3 regions of the Sphingobacterium sp. SRCM116780 genome follow, and region 3 is predicted to be linked to each of the others. Evidence: riboswitches for the same ligand, from Rfam matches in the RefSeq annotation. Region 3 holds a riboswitch; each other region holds the start of a gene.

Region 1 (10,337 bases), 410 kb from region 3:
TATAACGATCAAAAGCGGTATATTGTTGCATAAGAGATTCTAATTACTGCCCTGAATAACTCATTTCCCAATCCTTCATAATCGGATCATAACCTGCCTGTCTAATTTTGTTCCGAATGGTTTCCATGCTTCTTTCGTCACTGATTTCAAATTGTTCCAGCGATTGCGGATCAACAACATACCCTCCAGGATTTGTTTTAGAAGCAGCACTCATGGTGGTCACGCCAATGGGGATGATATGATCCCTGAACTTCTCATGCTCTCGGGTCGATATGGATAGCTCCAAGTTCTCATTCCATAAACGATATGCACAGATTAACTGCAATAAATCACGATCTTCGAGGATAAAATTAGGAGCCGCAACACCTGCTGCAGGTCTTAATCTAGGGAAAGAAACCGTATATTTTGTTCGCCAATACTGTTTTTGTAGATAGTCAATATGCAAGGCATTGAAAAAACTATCTACCCGCCAATCTTCTAAGCCCAATAGCACACCTAAACCAATTTTATGAATGCCAGCTTTTCCAATTCGATCTGGCGTATCCAAACGATATTCGAAGTTTGATTTTTTACCTTTTGGATGATAAGATTTATATACTTCCTGATGATAGGTTTCCTGATAGACCAAGACCGTATTCACACCCAATTCCTGTAGCACACGATATTCTTCCAATTGTAAAGGTTGCACTTCCATGGATAGTTGGGCGAAATGCGGTTTTAATAAGGTTATCGCATTTTTGAAATAATTGATGTCAACCGTTTTATTTGCTTCTCCACTGACCAATAAGATATGATGGAGCCCCATCGATTTGAGCGCCATAGCTTCCATGAGCAGTTCCGTATTGGAGAGTGTCTTACGTTTGATTTTATTATCCATACTAAAACCACAATAGGTACAGATATTTTGACACTCGTTGCTGAGATAGAGCGGAGCATAAAGTTGAATGGTTTTCCCAAATCGTTTTTGAGTCACCCGTTGTGCTTGTTGTGCCATCTCTTCCAATAATGGCGAAGCAGCAGGAGAAAGTAGGATCATAAAATCATCCAGATTTCTTTTTTCTTTGCTGAGACTACGTTTTACATCGATGAGCGTAGTGTTGTATATTTTTTGCTTAATTTCCTGCCAGCTATATTGTTCAAATACTTCCTGAAAAGCGTGCATAATTCTGTTGTTAATCGATTAAAAATGAAGTTAATGGGCTTGAAGCGGATGCGTTATGTATGGGAGCACTTAGGCCAGCTTCAAAAGCTTTTCTACCAGCAATCACGGCTTCTTTAAATGCTTCTGCCATTTGTATTGGATCTTGTGCGGTAGCAATAGCGGTATTGACTAAAACAGCATCAGCTCCCATTTCCATTGCTTTTGCGGCATCAGAAGGAGATCCAATTCCAGCATCAATAATAACCGGAACCTGACTTTGTTCTAGGATGATTTCTAAAAAGTCGATCGTACGCAAGCCTTTGTTACTCCCAATAGGTGCTGCTAGCGGCATCACAGCTGCTGTACCTACTTCTTCTAATCTTTTGCATAAAACAGGATCAGCATGTATATAGGGAAGAACTATAAAACCCAATTTGGTCAGCTGTTCTGTTGCCTGTAAAGTTTCGATGGGATCGGGCATTAAGTAACGGGAATCTGGATGAATTTCTAATTTTACCCAATTGGTTTCTAATGCTTCTCGTGCTAACTGTGCAGCCAAAATGGCCTCTCTTGCATTCCGAGCTCCTGAAGTATTCGGTAAGAGATTAACATTGGGTATTTGTAATGCTTCTAGGAAAGTATCAGATGATGATTCATGATCCAGTCGCTTTAAAGCCATAGTAACCAATTCAGATCCTGAGGAGAGAATTGCTTGCTTCATTTGACTGAGCTGACCAAACTTTCCAGTTCCTAAGAAAAGCCTAGAATGGAACTGACGATCTGCTATTTTTAATATATACATTGCAATTTGTTTTTAAGTTTTTGAACAAGATTTGGTTGTTTGGTAATGAGCGTTGAAAGTGCTACCCCATAGACACCGACTGTTTGTAATGCTGTTATATCCTCCAAAAAAATTCCTCCGATGGCATAAATAGGAGGTAGTTGCACGTCCTGATTTTGGAGACTGTTAATGATATGTGCATAACCTTCGATACCCAAAACAGGACTTAAATTTTCTTTTGTCGTCGTAAAACGCAAGGGACCAAGTCCGATATAATCACATTTTTCTGCTATACGTTGTTGTACATCAGCAAGCGTATTGGCAGTACCTCCAATGATCTTATGAGCACCTAACAGTTGTCGAGTTTCTAGTATGGTACTATCGGTCAATCCAAGGTGAACACCATCGGCGTCGATAACTTTCGCAATATAGATGTGATCATTGATAATGAATATTGCCTGATACTGCATACACAGTTTCTGCACACGAATGGCTAAATCCATAAGCTGATCATCATTAGCTTCTTTCCAACGAAGTTGTATCCATCGAGCTCCTGCTTGGAGTGCATATAAGATGTTTTTTTCCTGCTCGAACGCGTTATTTCCTTGTGAAATATATTGTAATTTACTGTACATGATGATGACCTAATAAGCTTTGGTTGCTGTTTAAAAATTGTTCGATATAAATTTTCCCCAATCGACAGGCCTCAATAAGTGTATAACCTCTTGCTATATAGGCAGCTATTGCGGAAGACAATACACAACCCGATCCATGTTTGTCTCCTGCTTGAGGAATGGTTGGTGGAAGAACTATTTCCTCTTGTTGGTGATAGAGTATATCTGTACCTTTCATTTCTTCCCGATGACCTCCTTTTCGAAGTATGGCTACTTGCTGGGTATCTATAGTATCCAATAGGCCATTTTCTTGGAAAAAATCATATTCCAATTGATTGGGTGTGATCAGTTGAAGCTGATTTAATCCTGCTGGAAACCCTTCATAATGGTCGAGTTTAAAAAATTGAAATCCAGAACTACTCCTGATCACAGGATCCCAAATGATGAATGCGTCTTTCCGATGGTGTTGTATAGTCTTCAAAATTTTGACTAGAAAAGAAGGGTTAGGTACAATACCGATTTTAATGACTTGAATCGGATATGTTAATAAAAGTGTTTCAATGGCATGCAATACATCTTGAATGGGAAACCATTCCACGTTGAATAATTTATCTGCGGATTGCAGGGTATTGGCTGTTAATACGGACATCCCTTGGATGTTTAACTGCTCCATGGTTTTCATGTCAGCCAATACACCTGCACCACCTGAGGGATCAAACCCAGCTATACTCAATACGAAAGGTCTTGCTGTAGACATGCTTTAAAATTTGTTATGGGTTGTTGATTTTTCCAGATCGTGCCTAATAAGGCAACACCATCAACACCATTGTTCAGTAATAAGGAGATATTATCTTCTCGAATACCTCCAAGGCCAATTAATTGTACTTGATTATTCTTTCGAAGATGCAAATCCGTTTGTACGCTATTGTTCTGTCCATAGCCAGGTTTGGAAATACTGGTGAACATGGGACTCAGAAAGGCATAAGACCATTGCTGATCCAATGCATTAAAATCGTCCATACTATGTACAGATGTCGACAGGATATAGTCTTTCGTATAGCTATTCTGTTTGCCTGCTACACGATCACGTTCATTAAAATGCAACCTGTTGACAGCTGTTTTTTGTGCAAGCTCATGATGCGTATGTAAGACCAAACGATTTCTAAAGGATTCGTCTATTGCAGAAATATAACCGTACATCTCTAATGCGGAGTAGGTATATTTTCGAATATGCAATAATTCCAATCCAGCCTGAAAAAGTTGATGTATCCGAGTCAATTCATTTCGGACGTTTTGTTCAGGTGTCAGTATAATGATCATAAATAAAGCTCTTTCCCTTGTTCTATAAATTCTTTAGACATGTCCATCATTCCTTGTTCTGCTGTATCTCGAATCTCTTGTGTGATTTTCATCGAACAGAATTTTGGACCGCACATTGAACAGAAATGAGCGACCTTGGCTCCATCAGCAGGTAGAGTTTCATCATGAAATTCTCTTGCTGTATCAGGATCTAAAGAAAGATTGAATTGATCTTCCCAACGAAATTCAAACCTAGCTTTGCTTAATGCATTATCCCGATACTGTGCACCAGGATGTCCCTTCGCTAAATCAGCTGCATGTGCCGCTAATTTATAGGTGATCACACCATCCTTGACATCTTTCCGATTGGGTAAACCCAAGTGCTCTTTGGGCGTTACGTAACAGAGCATAGCGCATCCATACCAACCAATCATGGCTGCACCAATAGCAGAAGTAATATGATCGTAGCCAGGAGCGATATCTGTTGTCAGGGGACCTAAGGTGTAAAAAGGAGCTTCATCACACACTTCCAGTTGTTTCTCCATATTTTCTTTGATCATATGCATCGGTACGTGACCAGGTCCTTCAATCATCACCTGAACATCATGTTTCCAAGCGATTTTAGTCAATTCCCCTAAAGTCTCCAGTTCTGCAAATTGTGCGGCATCGTTTGCATCTGCTATGGAACCTGGGCGCAATCCATCACCTAAAGAAAAGGCAACATCATATTGCTTCATAATGGCACAGATTTCCTCAAAATGCGTATATAAGAAATTTTCTTTGTGATGAAACAAACACCATTTTGCCATGATAGAACCTCCCCGAGAGACAATTCCTGTCACACGTTGAGCCGTCAAGTGAATGTAGCGCAACAATACACCCGCATGAATCGTAAAGTAAGAAACTCCTTGCTCTGCCTGTTCAATCAACGTATCCTTAAAGATTTCCCAGGTCAAATCTTCGGCTACACCTTTTACTTTTTCTAACGCTTGATAAATGGGAACAGTTCCAATCGGTACTGGTGAATTGCGAATGATCCATTCGCGGGTTTCGTGGATATTTCTTCCTGTGGAAAGATCCATAATCGTATCTGCACCCCAACGACAGGCCCATACTGCCTTGTCGACTTCTTCTTCAATACTCGAAGTGACAACACTATTGCCAATATTAGCATTGATCTTTACCAGGAAGTTACGACCGATGATCATCGGTTCACTTTCAGGATGATTGATGTTATTGGGAATAATGGCTCTACCTGCTGCAATTTCATCCCGTACAAATTCAGGAGTGATGCGCTGTTTTGGGGTACGAGCTCCAAAGCTTTCGCCTGTATGTTGTTGATTCATACCTTTTGTTGCCGCCTCTAGTTGTTCTATACGCTGATTTTCTCGAATAGCCACATATTCCATTTCAGGGGTGATGATTCCTTTTCTAGCATAATGCAATTGGCTTACATTTTTACCTTCTTTGGCTTTTTTTGGTTTATGACTATATTCGAAACGCAGTTCATCCAGTTGGGTATCTGCTAATCGCTCTTTCCCATATGCGGAACTTATTTGCGATAATACCTGTACATCATTTCTTTCCAGTATCCATTTTTCACGAACTCGAGGTAAGCCTTTCCGAATATCAATCTGGGCATGCTCATCGGTATAAGGACCGGAGGTGTCATAAATGGTAACAGGTGGATTGATTTCAATCCCTCCTTTACTCAATTTGGTTGGACTCAACGTAATTTCACGCATGGCCACCTGTATCGGAAAGAGTTGTCCTTGGATATATACTTTTTTCGAATTTGGAAAAGGGCTTTGGGTGATGTTCTGTTCTAACATAGTATTATATTTAGGTAATGAGTGAATTTATCCGCCTTGTGTGGCTGAAATGATGAGAATATGATCTTGATGCTGCAACGTGGTATTAGACCAGGCTGTTTTAGGAATAACCTGATTATTGACGGCGACAGCAATGCCTTTGGTTTTTTCTGGAAATTCCAATAGCATTAATCCTTCCAAAGAGGAGGGGAGTTGATCGTAAAAATGTGATTGGTGATTGATTGTAAGTTCCATTCCTATAAAAATTTTTAATAAAAAACTTTAGGAATGGCTACAAAAAGTGCTCGTAATAGCACGATGAAGACATCTTACTTTTCCCTACGCCAGTATGACCCGGATCAGGTTCTAAGGGTAAAATCTCAGCCTGCACATGATGCAGACACCCCTAAAGTTTGTACTAATGTAGGTGAAAAAAAACTTAAATACAAATCTTAAGGTGTACTATTTTTTGAAATGCTGTTGTATGAAGAAGGATTTTTTATCATAAGACTTACGAGTGAGTGTAGGATACTAACTTCGGAATTTAGTAAGTTATACTATAGTAGTAAGTTAGGGTTTATAGGGGTTTAGTAGGGATTTACCCCTACTAAACCCCTATAAACCCCCTATAAACCCCCTCTTATAGCTATATTAACAATGAAGTTGATATAACTATATAATATGGAAAATATTTAAAATTAAGAATGGTTCTTTTTAAACATTTTCTTCTATTTTGTCATGATACTTTGATAAGCTAAAATGCGTAACATCAAAGTCACTCATTTTAGGTTTTAGTGGTTGAAAAGGTAATCGTTCCTGTTAATTTCTTATTTCATAGATTTTCTAAGATTTAAAATAAGACTATTATTATTTTGCTTCACGATCAAGTATATAGAACCCATAAAACAAAAAAAACTATTTTTGAACTAAGGGGGTAATATACGCCCGAAGAATTTAATTTTTTAAAAGATTCTATTTTGCTATGAATCTGGAGTTTATATAAATTTAGCTAGTACTGATTTACATATCCAATTTGAAAAAATAATTGATTATAGGATGAGTACTAATTACAATTTATGTGTCTTACTACTAAAGAATCGTTTATTATGATGAAATTCTCATGAATATATCACTTACAAATAAAAAGTATAAACATATTGAAGACGCTATAGTGCAATTTACAAAGTAAAATTAATATGATTTCAAATACATCCTCCATACATTTATTGGAATGGTTTCTCGGAATGAGCAAGGGGAATAAAGAAGCATTCAACTCATTTTATAAATCATATTATTTTCGATTAAAGACTTTTGCGTTTCAACTTTTGAAAAATGATGCCTTAGTAGAAGAAGTTGTATCTGATTTATTTGTCAAGATATGGCTGAAGAGGGAGACGTTAGTAGAAATCAAAAACCCGCAAATGTATTTATATAAAACGCTTCGAAATATGTGTTTGAATGAATTGCGGAAAAAATCTTTACCGCTAGATGTCTTGGATGAAGAAATGGAATTGTCTTCTCCCGATCCTTCTCAAATATTAATAAATAAAGAATTATGGAGTCTGCTTCATGCTGCTATTGAAACCTTACCAACGCAGCGAAAAATAATTTTTACGCTTATCAGAGAAGAAGGACTAAAACAAAAAGAAGTTGCGGAACTCTTAAATATTTCTGTTCGAACGGTAGAAAATCAGCTGTATAGAGCGATGAAATATCTCACAGGTTATATTGAAACCTATATGAAAAAAGAATCAAATCAAAATAACAAGATGAACATCAGACGTTTCTTCTTGTCTTTCTAGAAACCCCTTGTTTTAAATTAATATTCAACAAAAAAATTATGGACAAAGAGGATTTTTTAAAATTATTGAGCAAAAAAATGGTCGATGGTCTTTCCAAAAGTGAACAATGTGATTATGATATTTACCTGGCAGAAAATCAGGACTATGAACCCGTAACAAAAGTTTTTGAAACCTTTTACAAGGATGTAAACACGGTAAATGATCATGCTCATAGTGGTTTGGATAGCATATGGAGTCGGATAGAGAACGAAAGTGCTGAACAGAAAATAGTTGCTATTCGACCTGCTAAAGTAAAGATGAGGATATGGGGTATGACTGCTGCGATTATCGTATTTTTTATAGCAACTACGGTTTTATATCAAAGATTTTTCACACAGGATAATCTACAATTTGAAATGGTGACCAAAACCGGTACTGGGGAAAAGTTACTTTTTTCTTTAGATGATGGTAGCCAAATTACATTAGACCGTAATTCTTCAATAAGTTATAATAAAACATTTGGTGCATCGGATAGAGATCTGCTTTTAAATGGAACTGCTTTTTTTGATGTTGCCAAGGATACAACTGTACCGATGAACATTCGGGTTGGCGATTGGAATATACGAGTTGTCGGTACATCATTTATGATAAGACCATCAGCAAATGCAAAAGAATCGGAACTTGTTTTGTATACAGGTAAAGTTCAATTATCTCAACTGCGATATCCTGAAAAAGTATTTCATGTCTTACCCAATCAAAAGGTGAAATTAGTGAGTAATGAAAAGGGTGCCGTAGATCTTTTAAAAATTGATACGTTGGATGCACAAATATTAGCTATGCAGAAAATGAATCTTCAAGATGCCATTGTTTTTAAAAATCAAAAATTTAAGGATATTCAGCGTATAATAGAAAGAAAATATCAAGTCAAATTAATCTTCGCAAATAAATTGATCAGTGAGAAGAAGTTTAGTGGCACATTAAAAGATATGCAATTTGAAGAGTTATTACAGGTTCTTAAGATTTCATATCCTTTTAAATATGAAATTAAAAATAAGGAAGTCACGATTCGATAAGGGGTTAAAGATGGCGATAAACTTAAAATATTTTGTTCTCGTAATAGCAGTTTTTTTCGGACTTATCAGTTATGGACAAAATAAACGCATCAAGATTCAGTTGGGAGAACATGCTCTGAAACAAATATTTGATGTCATTCAACATCAAACTAATTATTCGATCTTTTATAGTGATGAAGTTGTTAAAGATGAAATGACTATAAAAATTGCAACACCTGAATTTGCTCTTGATGAATTAATGGGTCTTGTGACCAGAAACAATAATTTAAATTATCAATTTATTGATAATAAGATCTTAGTGATTTCGCAAGCTGAGAATCAAAGATTGGATATAAAATCACGCATATTAACGGGTAAAATTACGGATCATAAAAATTCAGTTTTATCCTATGTTACCGTGAAACTCTTTCGTGGAGATAATTTGCTCGGAACAACAATTGCGGATAAAGAAGGTAATTTTGAACTTTCTTTACCAATAGAACGTAAAGATCTTCGTTTAGAATTTTCGTTGTTAGGGTATAAAACAACAAAAGTTATTGTTGAGGACTTTGATCAAGGATCTAAATTGAGCATAATGCTGGAGAATGAGAGTACCGTATTGGAAACGGTTAATGTTACTGCCGTTCAATCTCCTTATCAACGTTTAGCAGATCGTATGGTCATCAATGTTGAGGGAAGTATTTTGGGAAGTGGATTATCTACTTTGGAAGTATTACAAAGATCCCCTGGTTTATGGGTGGATCATAATGGGAATATAAAAATTCGTGGAAATGAGTCTGTAATCGTTATGATAAATGACATCGTTCAGAGAATGTCTTCAACAGAATTGGCGGAATATTTACGATCGCTTCCATCAGAAAGTATAAAAAAAGTTGAAGTTATTCCTAATCCTGGAGCTGAATATGAAGCTCAAGGAGGAGGAGGGATCGTGAGGATTGTACTGAAGAAAGGAGTAAATGATGGATTAAAAGCTACATTGCTAGCGAGATACACGCAGAATAACAAAGATCCATTTTTTAATGGCGGTTCTTTATTTGATTATAAAAGAAATAAATTTTATCTCGCTGCTGCAGTAGGGTACAGAAAAGATAAGCAGCGTTATATTGCAACTAATGATATTCAATATGCCGATCACTCCGAATACCTGAGCGATACAAAACGGTTCAGAGATTTAGATGGTTATAATGCTCGTCTGACGATGAACTATGAAGTAGATGACAAACAGAGTATTGGTTTACAGTCTCTCTGGACGACTTCTAATTCAGATCAAGATTTTTATACAAACAATTCGCATCACTTTGCCAACGATACACTCTATAAAAAAACGTATAATAATTGGCTGAATAAGCCAACCATGTTAAACTCTACGTTCAATTATTTGTTGAAAATAGATACTTTAGAATCAGCTTTAAAAATTATTGCAGATCACTTGTACAATGATAATGAAGAATCTAATGATTACCGTCTGACCTCACTCAATACTGCTGAAGATCAGATATATCAGAATCTTTCTCCCAATACAACTAATATATATAGTATTCAAACTGACTTCAATAAAAATTATCGTTCAGGTACTAGCTTTGCATTAGGTTTAAAGTATGTGGATACGCGACGAAATAATGAGGTTATCAGAAATAATTTTATAGCAGATCATTGGTTGCAAGATAGTGCGTACAGCAATAGCTTTATTTACAAAGAGAATTTGATTATGGGTTATTTTGCATTCAATCATAAGATAAAAAACCTATCCATTAAGGCTGGATTGAGAGCTGAAGAAACATTGATTGATGGGATGTCTGTCACCAGTTCCGAAAGAGTAGAACAAAAATATTTAAAT
Region 2 (10,337 bases), 2.1 Mb from region 3:
ACTCAAGTTGGACTCCGTGCAGAATACACTTCGACCAATGGCAACCAGATTACCATAGATGAGCAGTTCTCAAAAGATTATCTTAAACTGTTTCCATCTGCATTTATATCGTACAGTTTAAATACGAATCACAAGTTACAGTTGGGTTATAGTTATCGTGTAGAAAGACCCTCTTTTTGGGATCTAAATCCATTTCGTGTTTATACCGACCCCTTCTCCTATTCAGAAGGTAATGCTACATTAGATCCTGCCTATGAACATGCTTTCGAAATGAATTATACGTTAGTAAATAAATATATGTTTACTTTAAATTATGCCAATAGGTCAGATGTTGTCAATGAAATAATAGGAATAGATCCGACCAATGCACATATCACCTATGAAAAACCAGAAAATATAGGATCATTCAGAAACTATGGAATATCTTTTATTGCACCAATGCAAATTGTTTCTTGGTGGACTGCTACTTACTTTGCGAACTTTTATCAAAATGCGTATGAAATTCCGCAAGAAAATCAATTAATCAAACGTGCAGGAAATACCTTGACATTAAATACGCAAAATAATTTTAAACTACCTAAAGATTGGTCTTTAGAACTTGGAGGAAATTATATGTCCGGATTAACTGTTGGTTTGAGTAAGATTAAAAGTTACGGGCTTGTTTACACAGGTATTCAAAAGAATATTCTAAATAAAAAAGCGACGGTTAAATTAGTAGTCAACGATATCTTTCGGACTAACAACAGAAGATTTGAAACGGTTTCTAACACCGTACGGTTAATTGGTAGATCTAATCCAGACAGCAGGACAGCCATATTATCCTTTAATTATCGATTTGGAGGATCAGACAATTCAATAAAACAACGTTCAACGGGATCTGAAGAAATTAAAAATAGACTTTAAGTAATCGTGGAAATCCAATCGTAATTTAAAAATACAGGCTTCTGCAAAAAATAGCTATCAAACCATCTTGATAGCTATTTTTTTAGATAAACAAAATAATTTATAAGCCTTAATAACGTCTATAAATTATTTTGTTTCTATACAATCAATTCTTTTGCAAAAGGAATAAAAACAAGTTCTTGCTTACTTCAAATATTCATATAGAGATTCCTATAACCAATACCCTGTTACAATACGAGATAGCAACAATAACTCCATCTTGTATCCTACTATCAAATGACACAAATATCAAAAACTTCACAAATAGAACAATTTCAAATTTAGTATCTTTGTAAAAAATTCCAAGTATGTCTGTTAAGATTGGTGAAAATATAGATTTAGGAGAATTCCCATTATTACTCGCTCCGATGGAGGATGTGAGTGATCCACCATTCCGTTATGTCTGTAAGCAAAATGGTGTCGATATGATGTATACGGAGTTTATTTCTTCAGAGGGGTTGATCCGTGATGCCGCAAAATCACGTAAGAAACTGGATATTTTTGAATATGAAAGACCAATCGGGATTCAAATATTTGGTTCTGAAATTGACCATATGCGCCAGTCATCAGAGATTTGCACACTAGCCGACCCAGATTTAATCGATATTAACTATGGTTGTCCCGTTAAAAATGTTGCTTGTCGAGGTGCAGGAGCAAGTTTACTACAGGATATCGACAAGATGGTTGCGATGACAAAAGCTGTAGTGGAAGCCACAAATTTACCTGTTACTGTCAAAACTCGCTTGGGATGGGATGATAATACGAAGAACGTTTACGAAGTAGCAGAACGCTTACAGGACATCGGCATTAAAGCGTTGTCCATTCATGGTCGTACACGTGCCCAAATGTATAAAGGACAAGCGGATTGGTCTATGATTCGTGATATCAAACGCAATCCTCGCATTAAAATTCCAATTTTTGGCAATGGTGATGTTGACTCTTTAGAGAAAGCCGTTGCTTGGCGACAAGAATACGAAGTGGATGGCATTATGATTGGCCGTGCATCCATTGGTTATCCTTGGATATTCAGAGAAATCAAACACTTTTTCCAAACTGGCGAACGATTGGAGGGACCTACGATAGCTGAGCGTGTAGATGTTTGCCGTACACACTTAATTAAATCTATTGAATGGAAAGGACCCAAAACAGGAATTTTTGAAATGCGCCGACATTATGCTAATTATTTCAAAGGGCTTCCAAATTTCAAAGAATATAGGATGCAATTAGTGAATCTACAAACTTTCGAAGAAATTCAGGAGGTCTTAGATGAAATTCAACATAATTTTATAGCAGAAGCGATTTTTTAAAATTCGTTTCTGCTAATTTTTAGTCCTCATCATCCTTATAATTGTTTTCTTTTCTACAAAAGCAGCACCCAATATATAAGCAATCAACATGATATTGCCAATCCAAAAGTTACGGTCAAATGCGGTATAGTGAATATAAACGATTAGTGTTCCGACCAACATGTAAGCCCCAATTTTAAATATCTTATAAGGAATTGGGTAATTTTTTTGCCCCCAAAAATACGACAAAAATACCATGACGAAGTACGTAATGGATGTCACATAGATTGCTCCAACGTAACTATACTGAGGGATGAATACATAACAGAGCAGAATGGTTATTAAAGCTCCGATTCCAGAGATATAAAGTCCATAACGTGTTTGATCAGATAATTTGTACCAAACGGAAAGGTTCATATAGATTCCCAGCATAACGTAATTAAACAAAAGAACAGGGATGATAAACAGTCCTGACCAATATTCTTCGCTTTGAGCCAGCGTACCACCCTCAATAAAATATTTCAACCATTCGATATTAACAGATAGGCCAATCATCACAATCATCATGGCTATCACAAAATATTCCATAATTAATGCATAGACTTTACTAGAGTTTTCATTCTTTGCATAAGAAAAGAAGAATGGTTCAGCGCCTAAACGAAAAGCTTGAACAAAAATACTTAAGAAGACAGCTATCTTTGCGATGGCTCCATAAATTCCAACATCTCGATCAGCAATATGTTTAGGTAATAATTCTGGCATCATAATTTTATCCAGATTTTCATTAATAATATAAGAGATATTAGCAATCAAAATGGGAAAACTATACCGAAACATTTCCGCGATTAACGCTTTATCAATTTTAAAAGTAAATGTTTTAATCTCAGGAAGCAACATCAATAAGGTTAATGCACTGGCGATAAAGTTTGACAAGAAAACATAACCCAACCAGGAATTTATATACCAAGAAGAGAAATAAGATCTTGTTTCCGGAAAGTGTTTAATTAAATAAGGAATAAATACAATAAAGGTCAAACTTAATAGCACAAAAGTAATGATACTCACAAGCTTCAACATACCGTAACGCATCGGTCGTCCATTTGCACGGATCTTTGCAAAAGGAACTACGGCTAATGCATCGGCAACTAAAGTAAGTCCGACAAAGTATATATAGTTCTTATATTCACTTATAGTGTCAACATTCTCTTTAGCAAACCATCTAGCAATATCATTAGAAAAGAGGAGAATTGTTAACAAAAAAAGAAGAGAAGTAAAAATGGTTACAATAAAACTATTATTGAAAACCTTTGATTTATCTTTTTCTTCAACTTTCTGTAAGTACCTAAAATAGGTTGTCTCCATGCCAAAGGCAAGAAAAGCATTTATCATGGCTGCCCATGAGTACATATTAGTAAATATCCCGTAGGTAGAAGCCGGGAATTTACGAACGAAAATTGGGGTTAGAATAAAGTTGAGTAGTCGAGAAACTATGGTACTCAGACCATAAATCAATGTTTGGCCAGCAAATTTCTTAAAAATAGACAAAGTATTAGGGTTTAGTTTGTTGATCTTTTAAGCATTTCAAAATTCTTAAAGCCCTTCCACTCTCCTTCTTCATATGTCAGTTCTTCTACTTCTGCACGCTCGGGTCCCTCTTCACAAAAATCTAGCAGAGATTCTAAGGCAAAATTATCTCCTTCTGCTTCTATATAAACAGAACCATCGGCTAAGTTTTTTACAAAACCTTTAACACCTAACTGATCTGCCACAGCTTTAGTTGAGAATCTAAAGTAAACCCCCTGTACTTTTCCTTTGATAGAAATATTGAAATGCTTCATATCAACAAAAGTACAGAAGATTTTGAGTATTTTACTATGCTAATCGTTGTACGGTAACTTTATCTGTCAATCTAAAGTGTTCCATGTTTTTTAACAAGACTAGTCCTGGTTTTTTACCTATTTCAAGTGATCCGAATTGATCTGCGATATTTAAGGCTTGGGCACCATTGATCGTAGCCCATTGAATGGATTGTTGAAAATCCAATTCTTCAAAATTCTTGTGTAAAACCTTTAATTCATCCAGAATCGAAAGAGAATCATTTGATGCCAAACTATCAGTACCAAGTACAATTTTTTGATTATCATTTACAAAGTTCATCACTTTAGGTAATTGATCTTCAATAAAAAGATTCGCTTTTGGACATAAACACCATACAATATCACGTCCCATTCTGTCTACAAAATCCAAATCTTTCAATGAAGTATATGTATTATGTACGAGAATCAATTTATTAGGATTTGGCAAGTAAGGTAAATACGATTGAATAGAGTTTCTAGCCTGTGCTTTAAACAAATCTGGGTTTTTTCCAATTTTTTTGAAAAAATCTAAAAATTCACCTGTTTTATATCTAAACAATTTATTTTCCTCATCGCTTTCCTGATTGTGAATACTAATAATATTTCCTTCAGAAACAGATTTTTTAAATTTTTTAAGAAGTGCTTTGGAGCAAGAATAAGGGGCATGGGGAGTAATAGACGAATGCGCTGAAGCAAACTCATGAATTAAATCTTTTGCTTCTTGTATTTTACCATCCGCTTCACTTGGTTCTACTCCGAAAACTTCAATAAATGTATGGTAAAGAATTTTACTTGATTCTTTTATTCTAGATGTATTGTCCGTATTAGCATGATCTCCTACCGCTACAATACCATTCTTATACATTTCCTCATCCGCATCAGCCATTGCCTTATCGATCACTTTTAAAGGTGAGTTTCGGCTCGTCATTACTGCAGATAAAAAAGCTGGTAAACCCGTCTTGGAAGGAATTGTACCCTTCATATGGGATAATTCTAAATGACAATGTGCATTTATAAAACCAGGAACAATAACTCCATTAAATTTTTCAATATGTTGACCGTCCAATTCTGTTGATTTAGCTTCATAAATCCCTAGAATTTCTCCGTCATCATTTATACCAACAACTCCATCTTTAATAGGCAAAGAAGTAATCGGTAAGATATAGTTAGCGCTATAATATTTCATTATCATAAAAAACTTTAAGAGCTACATGGCATTGAGGTTAATACAATGTAACTGTGGGTAATAACGTTAAAATTCGTGCCAAAGTGTATTGAATAATTTATTTCCATTAAAAAAAACAAATTTACACAAATAGTTTAATTACTTAATCATGATAATAGTTTTTAAACAAATTAGTTACATTGTTTTTGATAGATATCCGACAAATTTAGAACTCATAAATACTTATTTCACATCTAAAGCATTAACAAACAAATAAATATAAAAAATACACTCTTTTTCTTTACACGACAAAACAAAATTAGCCTCAATTAATTTATTGAGAAATAATATAATTTAACATTTTTTAACAATAGTATAATATTTCAATGACATCCTGTCAGTCGCGGGTATGTGTACAAGAACAGCACTATATTTATTCTAAAGAAAAAACGATTATTATTAGATTTTTTTGACAGCTTTTTGAGTACCCCAATCCACCACTGTAAGTAGATAAAACTAGCTACTCAAATTAAATATACAACCATACTCAACCGACAACTATTAATTTTTTCCAAATTCTTAACAATTATTTTTCTCAAAATCATCATAGCTACTTAAAAATATTTTTAGTCATGATTTATTTTAATAACTTCGCAACATCGATAAGGGGTGCCTTGTTCCAAGAACACGAATAAAGGCTGAGATTATACCCAACAATACCATTGGTATTGTACACCTGATCCAGATAATGCTGGCGGAGGGAAGTGGTTAGTTAAATATTTAAAAGATTATTGTAACCCTTTGCAATAATTTATTTGACTCAAAATTCAATTAAAAGATCATGATTAAAGGTTTAATCAGTACTGTCGTTTTTTTAGGAACAGTTTTATGCGTATCAGCACAGCATCATCTATCTATCAAAATATTAGACGCTGAAACAAAAAAAACACTGCAAGGAGCGAGTGTTAGTTTAGTAGCTACAAATACTATACATTCAAAATCTAATGACAAAGGGGTTGCGCTATTTTCTAATGTACCTAACGGTAAATATGATCTTACCGCCTCTTTCTTGGGCTATCGTTCCGAAAAAAAACAAATTGACTTAATGGATGATAAATCCATAGAAATTTACCTACAAGCACAAGTAATAAAAACAGAAGAGGTTTTTGTACAAGCAACACGCGCTAAAAGCAACTCTTCTACAACTTATAAAAACCTGAGCAAAGAAGATATCTCCAAAAACAATTTTGGACAAGATATTCCATACCTCTTAGATCAAACCCCTTCTGTTGTTATCGGATCTGATGCAGGAGCTGGTATTGGATATACCAGCATGCGGATACGCGGTTCGGACAATGCTCGTATCAATGTTACTTTGAACGGTATTCCTTTGAATGATGCAGAAAGCATGGGTTCTTTCTTTGTTAACCTGCCTGATTTTGCTTCTTCCACCGAGAGTATTCAAATCCAACGAGGTATTGGAACCTCCACAAACGGTGCAGGATCATTCGGAGCATCTTTAAATATTCAATCTAACACCTTAGAAAAAGATCCATATGTAGAATTTAATAATTCTTATGGTTCCTTTAATTCATGGAAAAATACATTAAAGGTAGGTTCTGGTCTTTTGAACAATAAATTTGCATTCAATGTGCGTCTCTCTCGGATTCTAAGTGATGGCTATATCGATCGCGCTTCTTCTGATCTAAAGTCTTTTTATGTAGACGGAGGATATTACAGTGATAAACAGATTCTAAAAGCAATTGTCTTCTCTGGAAAGGAAAAGACCTATCAGTCCTGGTATGGTACTCCAGAGCCTCGTTTAAACAATGATATTGAAGGAATGAAAGACTATGCGATCAATGATGGCTATACAGCAGCAGAAACAGAGAATTTATTGCAAGCTGGTCGCACCTATAACAAGTATTTATACAAGAACCAAACGGACAACTATACGCAAACACACCATCAATTACATTACACCAATTTTATCAATGAAAAAATAACATTCAATGCGGCTCTACATTATACTCGAGGCGCTGGTTATTATGAAGAATACCGTCCTGAAGACAAATTATCAAAATACAATTTGCCACAAGTCATCCTTGGTAAGGATACGATCTCAAAAACAGACTTAATTAGAAGACGATGGCTAGACAATTACTTTTATGGCGCTACGTATTCTTTCAATTACAATCCTTCGCAAGCGGTAAAGTTAACATGGGGCGGAGCGATAAATCAATATAAAGGTGATCATTATGGTGAAGTTATTTGGGCTCAATATGCTTCTACCAGTAATTTAGGTGACAAATATTATCTGAATGATGCTACAAAAAATGATATCAGTACATTTTTAAAAGCAGATTTCACAGTCAATGATTGGTTATTATTTGCTGATATACAATATCGCAATATCAGTTATCAAGTTAGCGGTGATGATGATAAGATTAAAGATCTGGATTTTGACAGAAAATTTAATTTTTTAAATCCAAAATTAGGATTTACTTATCTCATCAATGAAAATTCGAATCTTTATGCATCTTATGCTTATGCAAGCAAAGAACCTGTACGTGATGATTTCGTTGATATCATTGGCAACAATCCAAAACCTGAAAAGATGCAAGATGTTGAAATTGGATATCGCTTTAAAAATGATGTCTTTAATATTGGAACTAATCTTTATGGTATGTTCTACAAAGACCAACTGATTCCAACCGGTGCACTAAACGATGTAGGATCTCCGTTAAGATTAAATATCCCAGATAGTTATCGAATAGGCTTGGAATTAGACGCAGCTTGGAAAATATCCAATCAATTTATTTGGAAAGCAACTGCAGGTCTAAGTCAAAACAAGATCAATAATTTTACAGATGAAACTAGTAATGAATTCTTCAAGAAAACTGATATTGCACTTTCTCCTTCAACAATCTTGTCCAGTGAATTTTCTTATAAACCTGTACAGGCTTTTGAAATCGCCCTATTGTCCAAATATATTTCCAGACAATATCTAGATAACAGTTCCGCGAAGGTAAGGAGCATCGATCCTTCTTTTGTAAACAATGTTAGAGCAATCTACAATTTTGCAGCATTTGGAATAAAAAATATTGATCTCAGTCTTTCTATTAATAATATTTTGAATGAAAAATATGAAACAAGTGGATATACCTGGGGATATATGGATGGTTCATCTCGTAAATCTTTTAATTTCTACTATCCACAGGCTACAACTAATTTTATGTTAGGTCTAAATATTAGATTTTAATAAACGGATTGCTGTGAATTAAATATCCGATAGGTTATTGAGATGAGTAAACGATCTTTAATGTAAAGAAATAATCTCTTTTGAGATCGTTTACTTAGTTTTCTTTTTTTTCGTTAATATTGTCTTATGCGTGCAGTGATACAACGAGTTTCAAGAGCAAGTTGTTCGGTAGAAAATGATATTACCGGTCAAATTGAACAGGGTCTCTTAATCTTTATTGGAATTGAAGATGAAGACACCTTAGAAGATATGAAATGGATGGCTCAAAAGTTCATCAATCTTAGAATTTTCAGTGATGAAAACGGGTTAATGAACAAATCAGTCCAAGATATTGCAGGCAATATTTTATTAATTTCTCAGTTTACATTATTTGCGCAAACAAAAAAGGGGAACCGACCTTCCTTTATTCGTGCTGCAAAACTGGAGAAAGCTAAACCGATGTATGAGCAAATGGCCCATTATCTAACTTCATTATTAGAAAAAGAGGTTCAACTAGGGATCTTTGGAGCGGATATGAAAATTGATTTGTTAAATGATGGTCCTGTTACGATCATGATGAATACACAAGATAAAGATAATTTCTAAGAAAATGACAATAAAAGAGGCACAAGAAACTATTGATAAGTGGATCAACACAACAGGAATTCGTTATTTTAATGAATTGACAAACACGGCTATGCTTATGGAAGAAGTCGGTGAGGTGGCGAGAATAATGGCTAGACAGTATGGTGAGCAATCCTTTAAAAAATCTGACAAAGAGGTAAATTTAGCTGATGAGATGGCGGACGTTCTTTTTGTATTGATGTGCTTAGCAAATCAAACAGGCATTGACTTAACAGATGCCCTAGAAAAGAATTTAGAAAAGAAGTCAATCCGCGATGCCGATCGCCACAAGAATAATGAAAAACTAAAATAATAATAGCAAGGCTATTAGCGTCTTTAAGATATTATTAAAAATAAATACACTAGTTATCAGGTAGACTTTATATATTTGAAGCCATTAGCTTAATATATAAAATTTATGGATAAAAATTATACACAGAGATCAACCCTATATACTACTTTATTAACAAGTGCCTTAACGGTAACTAGCCTTTATTCCTTCTCTCAAGAGGTAATTAAAGGTAAAATCAGCAATAATGGTTTACCATTAAGCAGTGTTACCATTAAAAATACGAGTAATAATACATCTACTAAATCTTTAGAGGATGGTAGTTACAATATTCCAGCGTCATCCGGAATCAATAAGTTAGTGGTATCCCATGTAGGATTTACTACTCAAACAAAAGAAATTACAATTTCTCAAGGTGTCGAAGGTTTGATCAATTTTGACCTCTCCAACGTTTCATTAGACGAAGTTGTCGTTATTGGTTCAAGAGCTCAAGGAAGATCAAATCTACAGACAGTGGCTCCTGTAGATGTTATTGACATCAAAGGATTAACAAAGGACGTGGGTCAAGTTTCGTTAAATCAAATTTTAAATTACGTAGCGCCATCTTTCAACTCCAATACACAAACAATATCTGATGGTACTGATCATATTGACCCAGCGTCACTAAGAGGATTAGGCCCAGATCAAGTGTTGGTCCTTGTTAATGGAAAACGTCGCCACACGACTTCTTTAGTTAATATAAATGGATCATTCGGAAAAGGGTCCGTAGGTACGGATTTAAATGCAATACCAACGTCTGCGATCAAACGAGTAGAAATCCTGCGGGATGGTGCCGCTGCGCAATATGGATCTGATGCCATAGCTGGTGTTATTAATATAGTCATTGAAGATAATGTCGATGAATTACGTGCTTCGGTTACTTATGGTGGTTATT
Region 3 (10,337 bases):
TATGAAACAATAATTAATATAATAGCAACAATAGCAGGTAATGCCTGTACAAAAAATATTTTTTTTGAGGCTGAAAATGCACCATAAATTCCTGCAATAACAACACATCCTAAAAAAAATAATGCAATATTCTTTTGCCAATACAGATCGCAAATAATAAGTGACCAAATTAAACCAGCTGCTAAAAACCCATTATATAATCCTTGATTTGCTGCCAGACCTTTGGTTGGTGTAAACAATTCTTTTGGCATAGCGTCCTTAAAGACTTCTTTTCCCTTGGTTTCCCAAGCAAACATTTCCATCCATAAAATATATAAATGCTCCACTGCAACTAAACTTATGGCAATTTTCGAATATATTTCCATTATTACTTCAATAAGGTGATCATGATAGAACTAAGATAAGTATTTTACTTTATTCTGCTTCTAAAATTATGTGTGTTGGATATATGAAGGGAATTTATCGCAATTAAAAGGGATAAGACAGAAAATTCCTCCACTTTCCCGATTCTGCAACTTCTTTTATAACAGTGTTACGCTCTTCTAAGAATCGTTTCATATATCTTTTAAGAAACATCCACTCCGCTAATCTCCCTAATATCCCCCATGGAGCGCGAAACTGAAAAATATCTTTCATTACAACTTCATCATTGATCTCTTCAAAAATATGCTGATGTTCCATAAATTCAAAAATGCCTTGAATCATTTTATCTTCAAAGAAATAAGGCTCTTTCATCTGCGTAATTCGAACTGTTAACGTTTGATAAATTCCTAAATGTTTAGCTTTCCATTTAACAGTTTCGTGCAATTTTATTAGTCCAGAGGTAACACCTGCTATTGCTTTTTCATGGGTATCCGTAGTCGATAGCATATGAAGATCAATACTTCGAGATAGATCAAATACAACTATAAGGGGTGCCTTAATGCTTGTTTCTAAAATTAAAAGGGCCATCGTTATTTTGTTTTTTATTTCTAATAGCAGCGGTTCCAATTGTTCTTTATTCTAATTTGTAGCTTAGCTTTTAGCAAATCATCCAAAAGAAATATTATGATTAATGAAGGTGAAGACGATTTAAAATTACAATTTAGGTGTTACCCATGTAATTAAACAACCTAAAAAATAACAAAAGATATCTATCCAGCTAAAACTATTTCCCAAGAGTATATAAGGAATACTTCCAGCTTGGAGGCCTAAAAAATCAGCAAACTTAAAGTATTGTAATAACTCAATAACAATAGAAAAAATGAAAATAGCTAGAAGGAGTTTTGTTTTATCTATATCACAAAAGATTTTGATCATCGTATACAATAATATAACCACAATCACATCTCCGATATAAGCCCTTAACCAAAAAATATCCTTCCATATAGTCGCTATCAAAATTTCCAAGATAAATAACAAAAAGGTCAATAGTAAATACTTGCTTGAAAATCTAAAATTAAAGCTATGTTGCATGTTTCTGAAAAAATTATTTAAAAATTCTAATGCTATGATTCTATTTCATCAACAGATTTTTTTATCTGAAGATTTTAGTGAATGAAAGGTTATCATTCATCTAAACGTTCATCTCAAATAGGGTAAATAAATTATTTTGATAATGTGTAGGCATATCTGCTGTCCCTTGTATCGAAATGGTATCTACAATGGTAAACCCACATTTTTTATAATAATCATTCAATCGATCATTTCCCGCCGTTGTATCCATTCGGATAAAAGTCTTATGTTCCTTTAGAGCTAAATCTTTTACGAAATCTATTATTTTCTTTACGAAATTCTGTCCTCTAAAGTCAGGATTAGTCGCAATACGATGAATGTAAATTGCAGGATCTGCATCCTTTTCTTTCCAAATAATAGGATCTGATGTTGTTAATAAAAATACACAAGCAATTTTACCATCAATAACTATTTTATATTGTAATTCTGATTCTATTTCTTTGAGGACAGCTTGATCGTCAAACCCTATCCAGTTAGCATTCCCTACTGAACGTTGGAATGCAATTGCTTTATGATACAACTCCATATGAGCAGATAAATCAGAGATACAGCTTTTTTCTATAATCATGACATATAAATTATGATGCAAGCAGAGACTTTGTATTAAATATTCGTATAAATATAACAGATTTGTCTTGTATTCAAATCATTTCACCTATTTCTATCGACTAAAAACAAGTTAAGTACTAAATTTTTATGATGTATATGTTTATTGAGTATAGAAGAGGATAAAATTTAACAAAAGAAGAGTAATTATATATTTTTTTGATTCATATCTTAGTAATTTTATTCCTCTTCCTTATTGCTTTTTGTATATTTGAAGCATGACTATTGAAGAACTAAAAGAATACTTTGATTCTGTTTCATTACCAAATGAGATACAAATTACGATCGATATGCATGTTTTTGATATGCCTAAATTTATTCAGTCAAATTTAGCAGCTCTTGAAAGATGGACAAAGGAAAAGGAGAAATGCCCTTCTTACTTGCGGCTCATGAACTTGAAAGATGCGCTTGAAAAGCAACATTAAAAAAGTCCGATAAAAAAAATCGGACTTTTTTAATGTTGCAATAAGCTATGCTGAGTGGCTGTAAAAATATTACGAAATACAATATTCATTTCATGCTCACGTTGAGCAGCTGCAATACCACAAAGCGGAAACAAAGCGATGATGTTTTGTTTAATTATTACTACAAAATCTCGACTTTCAACAGCAATACTGTCATATAACGACTGATTATCTTTTTTATATGTTAGATTTTGCCATGAATGTTCAGCTAATTTATAAATAGAGAGTCTGCGGGTATCAAGATCATGTTGTATCCCATCCAATAATTTAAACTTTTCCTTTCCTTTATTTTCTAACCAAATGGTATCATTAGATCGTTGAATAAAATATTTCTCAACTAAATCAAGAAAACGTTTATACATCCCTATAAAATTAGTTAATAAGGTTAATTCTGCAAATGGCATAAATGGATACTGGTACAATTGATCAGACCAAGTACTTGTTGTCTCTTTTATCAGAAAACTCCTTGATGCTTTTACAAAATGGTTTTCTACGGAAAAACTATGACTTGCGGTACATTCAAGGCCAAAAGTATCCCAGTCATAATGTATTAACACATCATCTCGATCAAAAAAGAATGATTTTACAAGTGATTCCCCATGTTCATCAAGTAACGGTATACCGTTTTCAGTTACTATACAATTTGCCGTGAAATGGGTCAAATGGGGAGCTCCTGTTGCATATTTCCAATATCCTTTAATTCGATATCCATCGTTCATTTTTTCCGCATATCCAGAAGCACGTCCGCTGCCTCCAAGACAGACCGCGGGGTTTTCAAAGATCTCTTTCCCAATTTGTGGATCAATAAACCCGACAAAAAGATTTGCTCCTGAACATAATGTGACTGTCCATGCTAGTCCCCCATCATAATAGGCTAATTCTTCTAAAAACTGGAGCCCGTCTATTAAAGGTAGTCCCATTCCACCGAGAGATTTTGGCACCCAAATCTTGAACCATTTTTCAGAAATAGCTAAATCTAATTGTTGCGAAGTCATTGATTTAGCTTGAATCGCTAATGCCTGCTGATCCTTTATTATATTAATTTGAGCTTGGTTGAGCAACATATGTAAATTCACGTTTTAAAAGTCGTTTCCAGTTAAAATAGCCAAAAAATGCCATGACAAATAAAAATAAAGTTAAAGCAGCAAACAGTAATAGACCTTTATGGTAAAGTAAAGGTATTGCCATGAGGTTACTGATGTTTAATAGTATCCAGTTTTCTATCTTCCGTTTTGCTAATAACCACATTCCTGCCCATGCTGTACAAGACACAAGTGCATCCCACAAAGGAACATCCGAATCCGTAACATGTATCAATCCAAAATAGAATATATTAAATCCAATAAAGCAAATCATCAGCACAACGATCCAATCTTTTTTCGTTGATGTCGATATAGCCTGTGATTGATTGCTGTTCTGTTCCCAATATATCCAACCGTAGATACTCATCAGCAAATAATACATATTGAGTACAATCTCTCCATACAACTTAGCAAAGAACAACGCATATATCGATATCAAGATACCAAAAATACCGAAGAGATAATTGATCGGTTTATTAGCTTTGGCAAACCATACCTGTAGAATACCAAAGCCAACAGCAAGCCATTCGGCTAAAGACGTTGCTTTGATTTGTTGAAAAAAATCTGCTAAAATTTGATCTATATGCATTCAAGTGTGTAAAATGTAAACAATACGCACTTATGGATTGGCTATAAAAACAATGTTTTTTGAAATTAAAATCCCTACGCCAGCATTATCTGGATCAGGTATATAACAACAATTGCTCGAAGTGATGAGCAATTGTTGTTATTGGGTATAATCTCAGCCTGTTTCAGTAAAAAATTACTGCAAGCACCCCATAAGTATGGTAAAAGAAATTAATCTTTAAAATTATCTAATTTCAATGCTGTATGTGTACGCTCTCTTGTCGCTTTACATAATTCAACATTATCGTTAAGGGATTGTCCATGAGAAGGGATAATCTCACGCAATTTTTTACGATACTCATCTGATTTCGCCCGATCAGGGAAACATCTTTTAAGTAATTTGATCATAATTGCTACTGAAGTAGAAGCTCCTGGTGAAGCACCAAGCAATGCAGCAATTGAACCATCTGCAGAAGACACAACCTCTGTACCGAATTCTAATACCCCACCATGTTTAGCATCTTTTTTGATTACTTGAACACGTTGGCCTGCCGCTTCAATTTTCCAATCCTCTAATTTTGCCGTTGGCATAAATTGTTTTAATGCATCCAGCTTGTCTTTTGGACTTTTCATCACTTCAGAAATGAGGTATTTCGTCAAGTCCATATTATCACGTCCTACAGATAACATAGGTTTTATATTAGACAATTTAATAGATGCAGGTAAATCAAAATACGATCCTTGTTTCAAGAATTTAGTAGAAAACCCTGCATATGGGCCAAACAGTAGCGCTTGTTTACCATCTATATAACGTGTATCTAAGTGTGGAACAGACATGGGTGGCGCACCAATTGATGCTTTTCCATACACTTTAGCATGATGTCCATTAATAACCTCTTCATTGACACATCGCAACCACTGACCACCTACTGGAAAACCTCCGTATCCTTTTGATTCTGGGATGCCTGATTTTTCTAGTAGCAACAAAGAATGTCCACCAGCACCAATAAATACAAATTTAGCATTGATTTCACGTTTTTCTCCGGTCTGTAAATCCTTTACTTCTATTTTCCAAGTGTCGTTATCATTTCTTTCAATATCACGCACTTCCTGCTTTAGATGTAAGGTAATATTATCTTTCGCATCAAGATGCTTAACTAAATCACGTGTTAATGAACCAAAATTTACATCAGTACCTAAAATCATTTTAGTCGCAGCAATTTTATCATCCGCTGGGCGACCTTTCATCATTAAAGGTATCCATTCGTTAAGAACAGCTTTATCTTCTGTAAACTCCATTCCTTTAAACAAATTATTCGGAGATAAGGCATCAAATCTTTTACGTAAAAAATCAATATCCTTTTCGCCAAATACAGCACTCATATGCGGAACTGAACGAATAAAATCTTCTGGTTTTGGAATAACTCCTTTATCAACTAAATAAGTCCAAAATTGTTTAGACACTTCAAATTGTTCAGCAATACTAATTGCTTTATCAATTTCTACAGAACCATCTTCTTTTTGTGGTGTGTAATTCAATTCACATAATGCCGAGTGGCCAGTTCCTGCATTATTCCATGCATCAGAACTTTCTGCAGCGACTACATCTAAACGTTCTAAAATCTCTATTTTAATATCTGGACTTAACTCATTAATTAGTGTGCCCAAAGTTGCGCTCATGATACCTGCGCCAATTAAAACGACATCTACCTCTTTGGTATTTTTTGTTTTTTTACTCATGTCTTTGTGATTGATGCAAATTTAATATAGATTTTTATATTAACGTAATCCTTTTGTCAAAAAACTGTACTTTTTAGAGAGACTTATTCAAAAATACCATACTTTTATTAAGAATTCCCTAACTTCCAATAAAGCGTTCATTTCCATTGGCAATTTGCCTTCAAGATCAAGGCGCTTTAAAAGCTTTAATTTCCAATTATTGTTCTAAATCATTGAATTAAATTGTGTATAATGTTGCTATTGTAGGATAGTTTTAACATTTTTGCAAGAACCCTTTATTAAATATTAATACATAAGAATGAAATTACTTGAAGGAAAAATTGCTCTTATTACTGGAGCATCAAAAGGAATAGGTAGAAAAATTGCTGAAGTATTTGCTCAAAATGGAGCAAATGTAGCATTCACATATTTATCATCTGTGGAAAAAGGTCAGGCTTTAGAGCAAGAACTTCAGGCTTTCGGAACTACTGTAAAAGGTTACCGTTCGGATGCATCAAAATTTGATGAAGCGGATAAATTAATTAGCGATATTGTAGCTGATTTTGGCACCATTGATATTGTGGTAAACAATGCTGGAATTACAAAAGATGGGTTGTTGATGCGTATGACAGAAGAAAACTGGGATGATGTTATCAATGTAAACTTGAAATCGATTTTTAATATAACAAAAGCGGCGTCTAAAGTTATGATGAAGAACCGTAAAGGGTCGTTTATCAATATGAGTTCCGTTGTTGGGGTTCAAGGGAATGCTGGTCAAGCTAATTATGCCGCTTCTAAGGCAGGTATTATTGGTTTCTCTAAATCTATCGCTAAAGAATTAGGATCAAGAAATATCCGGACTAATGTGGTTGCACCTGGATTTATTCGTACAGAAATGACGGAAGTATTAGATCCTAAAGTTGTTGAAGGATGGGAAGCAGGTATTCCATTAAAGCGTGCTGGAGAGGCTGAAGACGTTGCTAATGTTTGTTTATTTTTAGCATCAGATCTATCTGCTTATGTAACTGGCCAAGTATTACCCGTTGACGGTGGAATGTTATAAAATAATAGCATTAATGAGACAAAAAAGGTTCTTGTGTTAATTGCATAAGAACCTTTTTTGTTTTTCATTCAACTTTTAATAATATGTATATTTGCATGCAAATTTTTTAAAATCTATGAATTGGGATCGGATATTTACTATTCAAAATGAAACGGAATTTAATGAAATCTGTTTGAACACTTTTCGTTTTCAAATGGAACATGTAAGCATCTATCGGCAATATGTGCAACAATTAAATAGACCTATCAATGCGATCGATCATTTTACAAAAATCCCTTTTCTACCCATAGAACTTTTTAAAACACAGGCCATTATTGCAGATGGTTATTCACCTGAAATTACTTTTACAAGTTCAGGAACAACCGGAATGATTACAAGCAAACATTTGGTTGCAGAAAAGAGGGTCTATGAGCAAAGTTTCCGTGCAGCATTTGAGCAATTTTATGGGAAAATTGAAAATATTGCTATACTAGCATTACTTCCTTCATACTTAGAACGGACAGGCTCATCATTAATCTATATGATCAATGATTTAATGAAAAATAGTCATCAACCAGAAAGTAATTATTTTTTATATAATCATGAAGAGCTATATCAAACCTTATTACAGCTCAAAACCAAAGGCACAAAAACATTATTATTTGGAGTTACCTTTGCTTTACTGGATTTTATCGAGAAGTATCAGCTAGATTTTCCAAATTTAATCATTATGGAAACAGGTGGTATGAAAGGAAAACGTAAAGAGATGGTTCGTGAAGAAATACATGAACTCCTTTGTAATAGCTTCCATGTTCCAGGTATTCATTCTGAATATGGAATGACAGAATTATTATCTCAAGGGTACTCTGAAGCCAATGGTATATTCAGGCATCCGAATTGGATGAAGATATTAATCCGAGAAACGAATGATCCATTGACGTTAGCCGAAAACAAAAAAACTGGAGCAATTAATGTTATTGACTTAGCTAATCGCTATTCATGTTCGTTTATTGCAACCCAAGACCTCGGCAAAATCTATGATGATGGATCTTTTGAAGTCTTAGGTCGCTTTGATCAAAGTGATATAAGAGGTTGTAATCTATTAGTGCAATAATCTCTCTCTATTGCAAGCTAGGATCTTTAAAGGTATTTCCAGTACGCATATCACCAGAATCATAACCTTTCTTAAACCAAGCTCTACGTTGCGCCGAGGTGCCATGTGTAAATGAGTCTGGTACCGCATAACCTTGCGCTTCTGTTTGCAATTTATCATCCCCTACTGCTTCAGCTGCTGCCATTCCATCCATGATATCATTGTAATCAATTTTTATGTCTGACATTTCATTCACATGGTGTGCCCAAACACCAGCATAAAAATCCGCCTGTAACTCCGTCATTACCGATATCTTGTTATTTTCAGCCTCGCTCATTTTACCTCGCATCCCATTCGTTTCAGGAAGCAAGCCAACCAATTGCTGAATATGATGTCCAACTTCATGCGCGATCACATATGCCAAAGCAAATTCCCCTTTAGCGCCAAATTTGGTTGTCAATTCCTGATTAAAGGTTAAATCCAAATATATCTTTTGATCACCTGGACAATAAAAGGGTCCATACGAAGCTTTACCCAAACCGCATCCATTTGTTTCAGTACCTCCATCATAAACCACTAAAGTAGTTGGTGTATAATTTTTATTCAATTGTTGAGTAAACAGATTTGTCCATACAGCTTCTGTACTTGATAGAACTGTTCTTGAAAAATCTGTCAATTGTTGTTCTTCAGCACTAATTTCTCTAGGTTCACCAGTTTGTTCAGTTCCTGCTCCCATATTTTGAGCTTGCTGTAATAATTGAGCAGGATCACCACCCATTAAAAAACCAACAATCAATACAATAACTCCACCTATACCTCCTAAAGTCAGTTTCTGACCACCAGACATCCCTCTTCTATCTTCAAAGTTATCACTTTGTTTTCCACCTTGCCATTTCATAAATAAAAGATTTTAGTTTAATTCTAGTTAATAATTAATAGTATGCAAATATATTGTTTAGTTCATTACAAATTATATTCCAATTTCGATTTTCTTTATTATTATTCATCTTTATATGATAATTTTTCAGATACCGAATTATAAATATTCAGTATGTTTGCAACTTATCCAAATTGAGATGAAATTAGAAAATCAACTATTCGAAAGGGCGGGGAATAAATGTCAATTAAGCCAAGCAACTGAAAACTTAGTACTATATACATTACCTCCTGATTTGCAGCCCGATGTAGACAATACTATTGTTATTTCTCAAAAGTGTGCTAATCAATTAAATAAGACGGAACAACTAGACGTTGAGTATTGGAAATTTTTGCCAGACACTATGTGGTCTGAATTTCCCGCTGTTCAAGTAGCAGCATGGCGTATGTTGAGCCGTTTAAAAAATGAAGGATGGGCATCCGACGCTTTGGATATCTTGTATTTAGACGATGAAACCTTACAATGGGCAAAACAAACAGGTGATCATGAAAATGATGGATATGTAGCATTTCATTTAGATAGTATAGGTCAACAGTTATTTGATGGAGATTCAGTTGTTCTAACAAAAACATTAGATGTAAAAGGTTCTACGATACGAGCAACACTTGGTACTGTTGTTAAAAACATCAGACTTGTTTTTGATAATACGGAACAAATAGAAGGAAAGATTGATGGACAGACGATCGTAATACTGACAAAATATTTAAGAAAACAAAACTAAAAAAGAAAGGCTCCAACTATAGTTGGAGCCTTTCTTTTTTAGTTTTGTTTCGGATAATCCTTCATGTGAGCAAATTTGTAATTAGGATGTAATTTCAAGCTATCGATTAAATCACTCAATTTTTTTTGCGCTTGTCGCGTTTGAAACATATCATCATGCATCAATAACACAACATTATTCTTAGAAAATGATGTACCATTACGCAACCTGTTGTTGATTTGACGATAAACTTGACTTACCGATTCTACAGGCATACCAGATGGTTTTCCTTTTTTCCATTCACAATCCCATCCCATACTACGGTAACCGTTTTGATATAATAAATCTGCAGTACTTGACCCACTTTGCATATCAATACGCTTACGATCTGCAAAATACCAAATATTACGACCTGGAAGACGAACAATCTTATACTTCAAATTCAACGCCTTTTCATTATTATCAAAATCTTGGAATGAAGTCTCCGCATTACTATAAAAATTAGTAAACTTATTATTAGCATGACTATAACTATGATTATAACAATCCACTAACGGATTATTGAGATAACGTTCATAGTGTTTATGTAAAGTCTTACTCATTTTATCATGCTTCCCAATTAGAAAAACATTT

Evidence for each region. A riboswitch is a leader RNA that binds a small molecule or an ion and turns the genes downstream of it on or off. The one in region 3 is predicted to bind thiamine pyrophosphate.
Region 1: another riboswitch for thiamine pyrophosphate. It lies ahead of thiS (sulfur carrier protein ThiS); the one in region 3 lies ahead of pnuC (nicotinamide riboside transporter PnuC).
Region 2: another riboswitch for thiamine pyrophosphate. It lies ahead of LZQ00_RS14760 (TonB-dependent receptor); the one in region 3 lies ahead of pnuC (nicotinamide riboside transporter PnuC).

Annotation. Positions count from the first base shown of each region.
Region 1 covers NZ_CP090446.1:819,947-830,283, forward strand. The annotation lists gene LZQ00_RS03540 (HesA/MoeB/ThiF family protein) at 1-31, opposite strand, end outside; gene thiH (2-iminoacetate synthase ThiH) at 44-1,162, opposite strand; gene LZQ00_RS03550 (thiazole synthase) at 1,173-1,943, opposite strand; gene LZQ00_RS03555 (thiamine phosphate synthase) at 1,931-2,557, opposite strand; gene LZQ00_RS03560 (hydroxymethylpyrimidine/phosphomethylpyrimidine kinase) at 2,547-3,293, opposite strand; gene LZQ00_RS03565 (thiamine phosphate synthase) at 3,266-3,856, opposite strand; gene thiC (phosphomethylpyrimidine synthase ThiC) at 3,853-5,667, opposite strand; gene thiS (sulfur carrier protein ThiS) at 5,695-5,901, opposite strand; TPP riboswitch at 5,966-6,064, opposite strand; gene LZQ00_RS03580 (RNA polymerase sigma-70 factor) at 6,843-7,448, shown strand; gene LZQ00_RS03585 (FecR family protein) at 7,487-8,500, shown strand; gene LZQ00_RS03590 (outer membrane beta-barrel family protein) at 8,466-10,337, shown strand, end outside.
Region 2 covers NZ_CP090446.1:3,424,112-3,434,448, forward strand. The annotation lists gene LZQ00_RS14735 (outer membrane beta-barrel family protein) at 1-903, shown strand, start outside; gene dusB (tRNA dihydrouridine synthase DusB) at 1,251-2,249, shown strand; gene LZQ00_RS14745 (oligosaccharide flippase family protein) at 2,262-3,773, opposite strand; gene LZQ00_RS14750 (acylphosphatase) at 3,785-4,066, opposite strand; gene LZQ00_RS14755 (amidohydrolase family protein) at 4,101-5,270, opposite strand; TPP riboswitch at 5,905-6,029, shown strand; gene LZQ00_RS14760 (TonB-dependent receptor) at 6,091-8,511, shown strand; gene dtd (D-aminoacyl-tRNA deacylase) at 8,638-9,096, shown strand; gene LZQ00_RS14770 (nucleotide pyrophosphohydrolase) at 9,101-9,427, shown strand; gene LZQ00_RS14775 (TonB-dependent receptor) at 9,533-10,337, shown strand, end outside.
Region 3 covers NZ_CP090446.1:1,229,011-1,239,347, reverse strand. The annotation lists gene LZQ00_RS05475 (DUF1304 domain-containing protein) at 1-365, opposite strand, end outside; gene LZQ00_RS05470 (SRPBCC family protein) at 469-951, opposite strand; gene LZQ00_RS18495 (DUF2809 domain-containing protein) at 1,078-1,455, opposite strand; gene LZQ00_RS05465 (GNAT family N-acetyltransferase) at 1,556-2,062, opposite strand; gene LZQ00_RS05460 (DUF6965 family protein) at 2,319-2,525, shown strand; gene LZQ00_RS05455 (acyl-CoA dehydrogenase) at 2,555-3,628, opposite strand; gene pnuC (nicotinamide riboside transporter PnuC) at 3,603-4,235, opposite strand; TPP riboswitch at 4,290-4,433, opposite strand; gene LZQ00_RS05445 (malate:quinone oxidoreductase) at 4,445-5,953, opposite strand; gene fabG (3-oxoacyl-[acyl-carrier-protein] reductase) at 6,252-6,995, shown strand; gene LZQ00_RS05435 (acyl transferase) at 7,111-8,088, shown strand; gene LZQ00_RS05430 (neutral zinc metallopeptidase) at 8,096-8,965, opposite strand; gene LZQ00_RS05425 (PhnA domain-containing protein) at 9,144-9,725, shown strand; gene LZQ00_RS05420 (polysaccharide deacetylase family protein) at 9,764-10,337, opposite strand, start outside.